3 regions of the Pantoea alfalfae genome follow, and region 2 is predicted to be linked to each of the others. Evidence: predicted binding sites of a transcription regulator. Region 2 holds the regulator's gene; each other region holds the start of a gene.

Region 1 (4,250 bases), 1.8 Mb from region 2:
ACAAACGGGATACGCCAGCCCCACTCCGTCACCGCCTCTTTCGCCAGCAGATGATTCAGCATCAGGCCCAGCAGCGCGGCAAAAATAACCGCAATCTGCTGACTGCCCGACTGCCAGCTGACGAAAAAGCCTTTACGACCTTTCGGCGCGACTTCCGCCAGATAGACCGACACGCCACCCAGCTCGACGCCTGCCGAGAAGCCCTGCAACAGGCGTCCCAGCAGGATCAGAATCGGTGCCGCCGCGCCCAGCGTGGCGTAGCCTGGCACCAGCGCAATGGTCAGGGTACCCATCGCCATCAGGCCCAGCGTCAGCAACAAGCCTTTACGACGACCGTGATGGTCGATGTAGGCACCCAGAATGATCGCCCCCAGCGGGCGCATCAGGAAACCAGCACCAAAGGTCATCAGGGTGAGCATCAGGGAAGCAAACGGGTCATCACCGGGAAAGAAAGTTTTGGCAATGGCGGTGGCGTAATAGCCAAACACCATAAAATCGTACATCTCCAGAAAGTTACCACTGGTGACGTTAAAGATGGTTCGGGCCGCACTTTTCGGCGGCTTTTGTAAAGACGGGGTGTGACTCATGACGGCTTCCTGTTGTTTTTTAGCCGTTTTAGCCTGACTAAGGCGAGATTAATGTGACCTGGCTCACCATTGCACTTTACAATTCTGTGTACATGAGTAACAACCAATTAACAATTCAAATCAGGCAGCATAAATGATCCGCCTGGCCGCCGATCTGCCTGATTTTATCTGGCTGAAGCGCCGCCATAAAAAAAGGCGACCTTAACAGTCGCCTTTTCATTATGCCGGATAACCCGCTATTTCTTCACAGTTTCCATGCCCATCAGACCAATTTTCAGGTAGCCCGCCGTGCGCAGCTTATCCATCACGCTCATCAGCGTTTCATAATCTACCGACTTGTCTGCCTGGAAGAAAATGGTGGTCTCTTTGTTGCCCTGCGTCTGGCTGGTCAGCACGTTAACCAGCGAATCCGGCGTGACCTGATCGTTAGCCACGTAAAGCTGCTTATCCGCTTTAATCGACAGATAGACCGGCTTTTCCGGCCGCGGTTGCGGCGCGCTGGTGGACGCGGGCAGATTAACGCGCACATCAACCGTGGCCAGTGGCGCGGCCACCATAAAGATGATCAACAGCACCAGCATGACGTCGATAAACGGCGTCACGTTGATCTCATGCATTTCACCATCGGTTTCCAGATCGTCGTTTAATCGCATGGCCATAACAACTTACCCTAAGCGCAGTTTCTGGGCGGTCGCAGGACGCGGAACTTCTTTGGCAACGGTGCCCAGGTCGATATCACGACTCTGCAGCAGCATCACCTGAGCAGCGACATCCCCCAGCGAGGCTTTGTAGTTGGCGATCATGCGGGCAAAAACGTTATAGATGACGACGGCCGGGATCGCAGCGACCAGGCCAATCGCAGTCGCCAGCAGCGCTTCGGCAATACCCGGTGCCACCACCGCAAGGTTAGTGGTCTGGGTTTTCGCGATGCCGATAAAGCTGTTCATGATGCCCCAGACGGTGCCAAACAGGCCGATAAAGGGTGCGACAGACCCGATAGTCGCCAGGAAGCCATTGCCCCGTCCTGCATGGCGGCTGAAGGCGGCGACACGGCGCTCAAGACGGAAACTGGTGCGATCTTTAATGCCGTTGGTATCTTCCACACCCGCCGACAGTTCAAGTTCATTTTGCGCATCGTTCAGCAGCACCACACTGTGGCTGTGCCCGGTAAACGACTGGGCAATGCGGGCGGCGTCATTCAGATTGCGGGCTTCGCCCAGTGCCAGTTGCTCACGCTTAAGGCGACGCTTAGCCGCGCTAAGTTCGGCATATTTGCCGAAGAAGATCGCCCAGGTCACCACTGAGGCCAATAACAGGCCAATCATGACCACCTTTACCACGATATCGGCATGTTGATACATGCCCCAAACGGAGAGGTCCGTTTGCATCAAATCACTGGCTACCACGCTGCTTCTCCAACTTCTGATTCAGGGATGCGAAACAAGCGCAAATAATAGCAAAACGGTGGCGAATTGATAGTAGTTCTCATTAGTATTTACAAAGCTGATCTGCGCTCTTGACCTGTTGTTGAGCGGGTTCAGGCACGGCTTGTGAGGATGTTTCGAAAATGTGAAGCTGCATGAAAATTTATTAAAACAACGTTTCAAAATGTGACGGAATTCATTCAATCAGCATTGCTACATTTTACTCAGACGCGTTTTCACTATGCTGGCTCCTCACGGCCCTCTGCAGTTAGCCCAGACTGCAGGCCGTCTTACCTCTGCGGGAGACAATATAATGAGAATGATGAAAACATGCGTAGCCAGTGCCCTGGCGGCGATGATAGCGAGCGCCACCGCCACGGCACAGGTGATTAAAGTGGCTGAAGTACAGCCTGCCGGTTATCCCACCGTGGTCGCCCTGCAACACATGGGCGACAAACTGAAACAGGCCACCGATGGACGGCTGGAGATGAAGCTCTACGCCGGTGGCGTACTGGGCGATGAAGATCAGACGCTGCAACAGGTGCAGCTGGGTGCCATCGATATGATCCGCGTCTCGCTGGCGCCGGTCACCTCGATTGCCCCGGAAACCAGCGTGCTGACCCTGCCCTACGTTTTCCGCGACGTTGATCACATGCACAAAGTGCTGGATGGCGAGATAGGCCGCGAGATCGCCGACAAGTTCGACAACGATCCCAATGCCCGCATGGTGTTCCTGGGCTGGACCGATGCCGGTGAGCGCAACATGATCACTAAGAAGCCGCTGGCGAAACCGGAGGATCTTAAGGGCATGAAGATCCGGGTGCAGAATAGCGCCATCTCGCTGGCGACGCTGAAAGCGATGGGCGCGAATCCGGTGGCGATGGGCGTCAGTGAAGTGTTCAGTGCGATGCAGACTGGCGTGGTCGATGGCACCGAGAACAACCCACCGACCTTTGTCGCTCATAACTACATGCCGGTTGCGAAGTATTACACCCTCAGCGGCCACTTTATCCAGCCAGAGATGATCCTGTTTTCAAAACGCGCCTGGGATCGCCTGAAACCCGAAGATCAGGCACTGCTGAAAAAGCTCGGCAAAGAAGCACAGGATGAGGAGCGTCAGCTCTGGGCGACCTATACCGAAGAGTCGATCGCCAAAATGAAGGCGGGCGGCGTCACCTTCCAGCAGACTGACCGTGACTATTTCGTCAAAGCGACTCAGCCAGTACGCGATCAGTTTGGCGGCAAATATCAGGATCTGATGACCCGGATCGCTGAGGTGAAATAACCCTTCCCGCGCCACACTGCCGTGTGGCGTGCTTAATCAGGTATCAATTATGTCTGCTTATACGCGTCTGATGGATGGGCTTTATCTGCTCTGCATGCTGGTGGCCGCCGTGGCGCTGTTGATCATGGTAACGGTCATCCCGATTGGGATCTTCGCCCGTTACGTGATGAACGGCGCGCTCTCCTGGCCGGAGCCGGTTGCCATTATCTGCATGATTATTTTTACCTTTATCGGCGCGCCGGTGGGTCTGCGCGCCGGAACCCATATCTGTGTATCGATGGTCACTGACCGCCTGTCGCCTGCCCGGCAGCGCCTCATGCTGCGCGTCAGCGATCTGCTGATGATTATCACCTGCCTGGTGATCTTCCAGGCCAGTTATAGCCTGTGCGAAGCGATGTGGGTTCAGACCCTCGCGTCACTTCCAGCGGTGACCTATGGCGAGATGTATCTGCCAATCCCGATTGGCGCGATCTTCACCCTGCTGTTTGTTGTTGAGCGCCTGCTGAGCGGCGATCAGAGCCAGCGACCGATTGTCACGCTGGGCGGCACCCACTAACGCGGAGCAGAAAAATGGATGCATTGATCTTGATAGGCAGTTTGCTGGTGTTGCTGATGGTGGGCTTTCCGGTCGCCTTTGCGGTGGGACTGAGCGCCTTTATCGGGGCCTGGTGGATCGACCTGCCGCTGGAGGCGGTGGTGATTCAGGTGACCAACGGGATTAACAAATTTTCCCTGCTGACCATTCCGTTCTTTATCCTCGCGGGCGCGATTATGGCCGAGGGCGGCATCGCCCGCCGGCTGGTCAACTTCGCCTATATCTTTGTCGGCTTTATTCGCGGCGGGCTGTCGCTGGTTAATATCGTCGCTTCAACGTTCTTTGGCGCTATCTCCGGTTCGTCGGTGGCGGATACCGCCTCCATTGGTTCGGTAATGATCCCGCAGATGGAGGAGAAA
Region 2 (4,250 bases):
AAGCTGCAGTATCAAGACGATAGAGCGTTGACAAGATAAGCATAAAGCGATTCACCGCCCGCTTCTGCTCCGCATATTCATCGGAAAGCAGCAGCTCTCGCACCGCGCGGACACGATCCTGCGGGCGCGAACCGACAGACGCAGGCTGAGACTCTTTCGCTGCCTCTTTTGAGGCTGGCTGAGCAGGCGAAGCGGGTGCAGTCTGACCGGCAGTGAACTTCAGCATACGACGCAGAATGTCGGATGCGCTTTCACCAATGTGTTGCGTGTGGCTGGCAATATAACGGTAGAGCTCTTCGTCAACTTCGATCGTTTTCATCTTATTCCGTACGGTTCTTTCTCATGACAGAACCACCTGTTTCCTGAAAAGCTCTGAGTATAGTCAGGCAATTCAAAGGATGTGCGGGTTCTAACATCAGGATTATAAAGTTAAATTCAGGCGGGTTGTTAGCAATCAAACGGTTTACGGGCAAAAGTCAGAATATGTCCTAATGCCGCCGGAACCGGCGCGCCTGAAAAGGTGAAACCATGATAACCTAAGCACAGGTCTCAAACTTAAGAACTTTGCTATGATTTTGAACGCCCGTCTGCAAACTGAACAATCCCCTGCTGATTCCTTACCTGTCCTGCTTATCCATGGCCTTTTTGGCAGTCTGGATAACCTTGGCGTGCTGGCGCGCGGACTGAAAGATGCCGGTCCTCTGCTGCAGGTTGATGTCCGTAACCACGGACTCTCTCCACGATCTGACGAGATGAACTACGCTGTAATGGCGCAGGACATGGTCGATACGCTGGATGCGCACGGCATTGAACGCGTCGCGGTGATCGGTCACTCAATGGGCGGCAAGATCGCCATGACCATGAGCGCGCTGGTGCCGGACCGCATTGAGCGGCTGGTGATGATCGATATTGCCCCGGTCGACTACCAGACCCGCCGCCATGACGAGATCTTTGCCGGCATTCGAGCTGTAACCGACGCAGGCGTCTCGTCACGCAGTGAGGCGGCGAAGATTATGCGTACGCTTATCGATGAAGAAGGGGTGATTCAGTTCCTGCTGAAGTCATTTCAGGCGGGCGAGTGGCGCTTTAACGTCCCGGTGCTGTGGGATAACTACACCACGATCTCGGGCTGGCAGCCGGTTCCGGCCTGGGATCATCCGGCGCTGTTTATTCGCGGCGGCGACTCCAGCTATCTGGACAACCGCTACCGCGATGCGCTACTGCAGCAGTTCCCTGCCGCGCAGGCCCATGTCATTGGAGGCGCGGGACACTGGGTTCATGCAGAGAAACCCGATGCCGTTTTGCGCAGTGTCCGTCGCTTTTTTGCGCTTTAAAAGCAAATAGATGGCGGCAAAGGTTTAGGATTGGCGTCCGGAGTAAGCGTGAAGTATGATGGCGCGCTAAAATTTTGCCGCGCGTCCGTTTTGCTGCGGCAATGGCCAATAATTTATAATCTGCGCGGTGAGTGACTGGCGCCCGCCCCCATTCAGTTTTACTAAGCCATGGCAAAAGAACAGACTGACCGCACGACGCTCGATCTCTTTGCTGATGAGCGCCGCCCTGGTCGACCCAAAACCAGCCCGCTTTCGCGTGATGAACAGCTGCGCATTAACAAGCGCAATCAACTCAAACGTGACAAAGGACGCGGACTTCGTCGTGTCGAACTGAAAATGAACAGTGAAGCCGTCGATGCGCTCAACACGCTGGCAGAACAGCGCAATCTCAGCCGCAGCGAACTGATTGAACAGATGCTGCTGGCACAGCTCCAACTGGATTAATGCGGGCAAAACGCACGCAGGAGCAAATGTCGGGGCTTTAACCGTTCACCGGTTTTCTCTCGTCTGCTATTATTCGCTGAAATGTGCTGCGGCACACATCTCATTATCAGGATTTAAGAGGTTATTTTACTCATGGCACTCGTAGGCATCTTCTTTGGCAGCGATACCGGCAATACCGAAAACATTGCAAAAATGATCCAGAAACAGCTGGGTACAGACGTTGCAGAAGTGCATGACATCGCGAAAAGCACAAAAGAAGATCTGGAAGCGTTTGATATCCTGCTGCTGGGCATTCCGACCTGGTACTATGGTGAAGCGCAGTGCGACTGGGATGATTTTTTCCCGACGCTGGAAGAGATCGATTTCAACGGCAAGCTGGTTGCGCTGTTTGGCTGCGGCGATCAGGAAGATTACGCGGAGTACTTCTGTGATGCGATGGGCACGATCCGTGACATCATTGAGCCGCACGGTGCCGTAATAGTGGGCCACTGGCCAACAGAAGGCTATCACTTCGAAGCCTCAAAAGGGCTGGCCGATGATACCCACTTCCTGGGTCTGGCCATCGATGAAGATCGTCAGCCTGAACTGACCAACCAGCGCGTGGAGCAGTGGGTTAAGCAGATTTCTGATGAACTGCAGCTGAAAGATATCCTTGAAGCCTGATCCTGCCCGCCTCAATGTGAGCGCCAGCTCACATTGAGGCAATGGAAATTCCTATAGAAATAATAGCCACATTTTTTTAACTTTCTCCGTTTAATCTGTAGAATACCCGCATCGATCTTCCGCTTATTTTTTCAGGCGGTAAGACTAAGCGATGTACCAACAGACATCTGCCAGAATCCTCCCCGGCCCGGTGACCTATCCCCCACAGCCCGTGATGATTCAGGCACGCCCTCTGGTTTTCATTTCATCGCTTCAGTTCTATAATGAGACGCAAATGAGAATGAGCGCAGATCGACATTCAAGGCGATAAGCCACAAAAGTGAATATAGTGACAGGACAAAATCCGCATGACTGACAATAACACCGCATTAAAGAAGGCTGGCCTGAAAGTGACGCTGCCCAGACTGAAAATTCTGGAAGTGCTTCAGGAACCTGAGTGCCATCACGTCAGTGCGGAAGATTTGTACAAACGCCTGATCGACATCGGCGAAGAGATTGGCCTGGCTACCGTTTACCGTGTTCTGAACCAGTTTGATGACGCCGGTATCGTGACCCGTCACAACTTTGAAGGCGGTAAATCTGTCTTTGAACTGACGCAGCAGCATCACCACGATCATCTGATCTGTCTGGATTGCGGCAAGGTTATTGAGTTCAGCGATGAGTCGATCGAAACGCGTCAGCGTGAAATCGCCACCCGTCATGGCATCAAGCTGACCAACCACAGCCTCTATCTCTATGGACACTGTACGCTGGGTGATTGCCGGGAAGACGAAACCCTGCACGACCAGTAACGCGACCTGAAATAAAAAAACCGGTGAATTCACCGGTTTTTTTTCGTCTGTCTTCGGCTGTTGTATCAGGCGACCAGCGTCTCCTGCAGATAGCGCCAGCGTGGAATAGAGCTGCTGCAGTCCAGTATCGCCAGCGAGATACGGCTCTGATTATTGCCATTCATCATCTGCATTTCGCGATACTGTACGGTGATCTCTTTTTCATGATGAGAGAGGATGACGTGTTCGCAGGTGACAATGCGCATCCCTTCGCGCTGTCCCTGCAGCTGCCGGAAAAGCGCCTCGACCTCGTTCAGATTGCACTCTCTGCCCTTTGGGGTGACCATGCGGAATTCAGGATGAAAATAGGACATCAGCAGCTCAAAACTGTCGTCAGATCCGGCAGGCTGGTTAAAAATACGTTCAATGAGCTGATGTAAAACGACCACACTGTTTCTGGCTTCCTGGGCGAGAACTGTCATTTTTTTTCCTTCTGTAACCCGCTTTGCAACCTCTGAGAGCGCATAGCCTACCTGAAAGCGGATAATTCACATCTGGAAATTGATTAATTTTTTTAAACTCAGATTTCTCTCACAATGCCGCATTTAATCGGTTGCGGTTAGATCAGAATAAATGTCGGCAATGAGTAAAATCAGGGCAACAAAAAAGGGCGATAAATCGCCCTTTTGTCATTTTATGAGGTCAGCCTCAAAAAAATTTATTCGCCAGTTTTCGCCCAGGTATCACGAAGACCGACGGTGCGGTTAAACACCAGTTGCGATGGCGTAGAGTAAACGCTGTCGGCGCAGAAATAACCCTCACGTTCAAACTGGAACGGAGTGGTCGGTTCCACATCGCGCAGGCTCGGTTCCACAAAGCCCAGTTTGATCGCCAGTGACTCAGGGTTGATCACCGCCAGGAAGTCCTCTGCCGCGCCCGGATTTGGCACACTGAACAGACGATCATACAGGCGGAACTCTGCTGGCTGCGCGTGATCCGCAGACACCCAGTGAATGACCCCTTTGACCTTACGGCCATC
Region 3 (4,250 bases), 680 kb from region 2:
GCCCAGCGCACAGGCCGTGTCGTCACCCATCTCCAGTAGTCGCATGCGGCGGGCCAGCATGCCTGTTGCCAGCAGCGCCAGCAGCAGCACGATGATCACCGGCGTGGTTTTCGCCCAGGTAATGCCGTTAAGTGAACCGGCGCTCCAGAGCCCGGCGCTCAGTGCCGCCTCCAGTGAAGCACTGATAATCAGCCAGCTGTTCAGCGCCATCAGCAGTGCCCGCACGCTGATGCCGACAATAATCAGCCGGAAAGTCTCCACGCCGTTGCGCCAGCTGAACAGCCAGACCACACCTGCAGTGAGCAGCCCGCCTGCCAGCGCCGCCAGCGTCATCCCTTCCATGTTTTGCTGGAACAGCACCAGCGCCACCAGTACACCGCTGTAAGCGCCGGTGTTAAAACCCAGAATATCGGGACTGCCCAGCGGGTTGCGCAACAGCGACTGAAAAATCGCCCCGCTGACGCCCAGCGCCGCACCAATCAGCAGCGCCATCATGACGCGCGGCAGACGCCACTCCAGCACAATCAGCTGAACATTGCGCGCTGCCTCGCCGTTGAAAAGTGCCCATAACTGGCTGGCTGAGATCGGTAAGGTGCCGCGCGTGATGCCCAAAAAAGCCAGCACCCCGCAGGCCATCAACAGCAGTAACGCATTGATCATCATCCGTGTCATATCTGCCCTTTTCCCAGCTTACGGCGCACCAGCACAATCAGCATCGGCGCACCGAGAATGGCCGTGACAATTGACACGCGCAGTTCACCCGGTATCAGCAGCCGTCCAAGAATATCGGCGGCCAGCAGCAGACAGGGCGTGATCACAAGGGTTCCCGGCAGCATCCAGCGATGATCGTTGCCCAGCAGCCAGCGGGCCAGATGCGGTGTCATTAACCCGACAAAGGCGATGGGTCCGACTGCCGCCGTCGCCGCACCGCTCAGCAGTGCAATCGCCAGCAATCCCACCAGTTGAGTACGCATCACACGGGTGCCCAGCGCGGTTGCCATATCTCCGCCCATACTCAGGCTGTTGAGCGAACCTGCCAGCAGCAACGCCAGCAGGCTCCCGGCTACGACCGCCGGAAAGACAGTGCGCAGAATGGCAAAATTGCGGATATCCAGCGAGCCGCTGTGCCAGAAACGCAGATGATCGTAAATATCGGGATTAAGCAGCGACAGGCCAGATGTTAAGCCCTCCAGCACCGCACCCAGCGCCACGCCTGCCAGCGTCAGACGCAGCGGATTCACGCGGCCGCCGCCGATCGCACCCGTCATGGCCACCAGCAGCGACGCCAGCAGTGCACCCGTAAAAGCAAAACCCAGCCATTCCGCAGGAGAATCGGCGCCAGAGAGGGCGATGCCAAGCACCACCGCAAAACCCGCTCCGGCATTCACACCAAGAATGCCTGGGTCAGCCAGGGGATTGCGCGTCAGGCTCTGCATCAGTGCGCCCGCCAGACCTAAACTGATCCCGGCCAGCAGTCCTGCCAGGGTTCGCGGCAGCCGGGCATCGCGCACGATCACGCAATCGATGCGGCTGCAGTCGGAGAGTAAGGCATGTGTGACATCATGAAAGGGGACAGGTCTGGCACCCAGCATCAGGCTGAGCGCAATAAGCAACAATAGCAGCATCCCTGAACCGGCTATTGCACGGAGTTGACGCATAACGTTTAAACCTTCACGAATTCAACATGGCCCGCAATTACGAGTGTTTATGATAATGATACTTGTTATCGTTATTAACTGTTTTTTGTATGTTATCATGACTCTCAGATTCAATAATGAGGAAAATGGGTCAAAAAAAGCGACGCTATGAACAAACCCTCCCACTTTATCGATCTCACTCTGCTGAGAACCCATCCCGCCTTTCGCGCCCTGTTTATCGCCCGCTTTATCTCGATTGTCGCGCTCGGCATGCTGGCGGTGGCGGTCCCGGTTCAGATTCATCAGCTGACGCAATCACCATTGCTGGTAGGACTGGCGGTGACGCTGGCCGGAGCCGGTATGTTTATCGGCCTGCTGACCGGCGGCGTGCTGGCCGATCGCTATGAGCGTCGTCGCCTGATCCTGTTTGCCCGATCCACCTGTGGCCTGGGCTTTGCCGCGTTGTGCATAAATGCCCTGCTCCCTTCACCGTCGGTCATCGCCGTCTTCGTGCTGGGACTCTGGGATGGCTTTTTCGGCGCGATAGGCGTCACGGCGCTGCTGGCGGCCACGCCGGCGCTGGTCGGGCGTGAGAATCTGATGAAGGCGGGTGCCATTACTATGCTGACGGTGCGCTTTGGCGCGATTCTGTCACCCGCGATTGCGGGTATGGTGATTGCTCAGGGCGGTGTGGCGTGGAACTACGGGCTGGCCGCGTTCGGCACGCTGCTGACGGTGTTAACCCTGTTGCGATTGCCGCCGCTTGCGCCACCGCAGCAGCCGCGTGAACATCCCATAAAGGCACTAAGCAGCGGCGTCCGCTTCCTGTTCGATACGCCGATTGTAGGTATGGCGGCGCTGACTGGCGCGCTGGTGACGTTAGCCAGCGCGGTGCGCGTGCTCTATCCGGCGCTGGCCCCTCACTGGCAGGTCGGTCTGACGGAGCTGGGGCTGATGTACGCCGCCGTGCCGTTGGGTGCTGCGACAGGCGCGCTGACCAGCGGACGGCTGGCGCAGTCGCCACAGCCGGGCCGCCTGATTCTGGTCAGTGCCATCGCGGCATTCGTCGCACTGGCTCTGTTCAGCCTGATGCCGTGGTTCAGCCTGAGTCTGATCTGCCTCGTGGCCTTTGGTTATTTCAGTGCCATCAGCAGCCTGGTGCAGTACGCGATGATTCAGACGCTGACGCCCGATGCACTGCTTGGCAGGATCAACAGCCTCTGGACAGCGCAGAATGTCACCGGCGATGCGATAGGTGCAGCAATCATTGGCGCGATGGGTTCACTGCTGTTGCCGCAGCAGGCAGCCGCCCTCTCTGGCCTGGCAGCCACCGTGCTGGGTCTCATCATGTGGCTGCTGATGGGCCGCCTGCGACGCTATCAACGGCCTGCCCCCGACGAAGCCACATCATGATTTCACGAACAGCGCTTCCAGCCGCGTCAGTAAATGACTGGCGCTGTAGTAGTCGAGACGAAAGCTATCCAGCCCCAGCGCATAGACCGCTTTAGCGCGCACCGCTGGGGTCTGCGCCAGAAAAGCATTGCTCATTACCTGCGCAGCCGTGTTATCTTCGGCGGCAAACAGCAGATAAGTCTGGCCATTCAGGCCTGCCGCCAGATTTTCGCCTGACAGCTGAAGAATATCTTTACGCTGTCCCATGCTGTGAGCGGACTGAAGCGTCGCCGGTGGCGTTGCCAGCGTGAAGCCCAGCGCCTGCAGTAACTTCCCCTGTGCCGATGCCTCCGTCCAGAGATTCACAGCCCGGCCATCTCCGTTCCACACCATTGCAGAAACCGGCTGCGGAGGCAGGGTCAGCTTTGCCTTCAGCGCCTTTTCACGCGCGTCGAACTCGCTTATCCGGGCAGCGGCATCCGCCTCATGCCCGGTCGCCTCACCCAGCAGCGTCACCAGCTGCTGCCAGCTTTTATCGTCATAGTTAACGACCAGTACCGGTGCAATCGCCGAGAGCTGATCGGCCAGTTTGATCGCTGAATCATTACCGGTGGCGCTGACCACAATCAGGTCTGGCGCTTCCGCAGCGATCGCTTCCGCATTGGGTTCACCAATATAGAGCCGCTTTACGCCACGCTGTTTCGCCACACGCCCCCACTGCCGGAAGAATCCCTGCTCATCAGCCAGCCGGCTGCCGGGTGCGGTTGCGCCACTGGCAACTACCGGCGCATCAATCGCCAGCAGCGATCCGGTCAGGGTGACACTGGTCGAGACAATGCGAGTCGGTGCCTGAGCCAGGGTGACCTGACCTTTTGCCCCCGCGAAGGTGCGCGGCCAGCCGGTCTGTGCAACAGCGGTCACGCTGAACAGAGTGATACTCAGCAAAAACAGCGCTAATGCCGACGTTACTCCCTGTTTAGTCATTTGTTTTCATCCTATTTCTCTCCGGTAATCCGGGCGACAACTTGTGCTGATTTAACCAACAAAACCAGCTGAATCACCGCGTATTTATTGACACCTTCGGCTATTCGACGTAGGTTACTGCAACATAATACAAATGATAATCATTATTAGTTATCTTATCATTTATAGGTGAAATTATGGTGGAATCGCTGGCATTTGAACATCCCCTGCTGCAGGATTTTCCGGCACTCTGCCGTG

Evidence for each region. The regulator Fur, encoded in region 2, represses iron uptake genes when iron is present. The targets are predictions, from matches to a motif close to ATAATAATGAGAACNACTATCAA.
Region 1: a site for Fur is predicted at 2,060-2,082, ahead of exbB (tol-pal system-associated acyl-CoA thioesterase). Genes of this name have one in related genera too.
Region 3: a site for Fur is predicted at 1,708-1,730, ahead of fepD (Fe(3+)-siderophore ABC transporter permease). Genes of this name have one in related genera too.

Annotation. Positions count from the first base shown of each region.
Region 1 covers NZ_CP082292.1:672,934-677,183, reverse strand. The annotation lists gene K6R05_RS03275 (MFS transporter) at 1-587, opposite strand, end outside; gene exbD (TonB system transport protein ExbD) at 824-1,246, opposite strand; gene exbB (tol-pal system-associated acyl-CoA thioesterase) at 1,253-1,975, opposite strand; gene K6R05_RS03260 (TRAP transporter substrate-binding protein) at 2,325-3,296, shown strand; gene K6R05_RS03255 (TRAP transporter small permease) at 3,346-3,852, shown strand; gene K6R05_RS03250 (TRAP transporter large permease) at 3,867-4,250, shown strand, end outside.
Region 2 covers NZ_CP082292.1:2,885,102-2,889,351, forward strand. The annotation lists gene seqA (replication initiation negative regulator SeqA) at 1-319, opposite strand, end outside; gene ybfF (esterase) at 570-1,334, shown strand; gene ybfE (LexA regulated protein) at 1,503-1,778, shown strand; gene fldA (flavodoxin FldA) at 1,911-2,441, shown strand; gene fur (ferric iron uptake transcriptional regulator) at 2,789-3,232, shown strand; gene K6R05_RS13575 (hypothetical protein) at 3,298-3,693, opposite strand; gene glnS (glutamine--tRNA ligase) at 3,930-4,250, opposite strand, start outside.
Region 3 covers NZ_CP082292.1:3,562,743-3,566,992, forward strand. The annotation lists gene fepG (iron-enterobactin ABC transporter permease) at 1-672, opposite strand, end outside; gene fepD (Fe(3+)-siderophore ABC transporter permease) at 669-1,658, opposite strand; gene entS (enterobactin transporter EntS) at 1,806-3,050, shown strand; gene fepB (Fe2+-enterobactin ABC transporter substrate-binding protein) at 3,045-4,013, opposite strand; gene K6R05_RS16665 (isochorismate synthase) at 4,190-4,250, shown strand, end outside.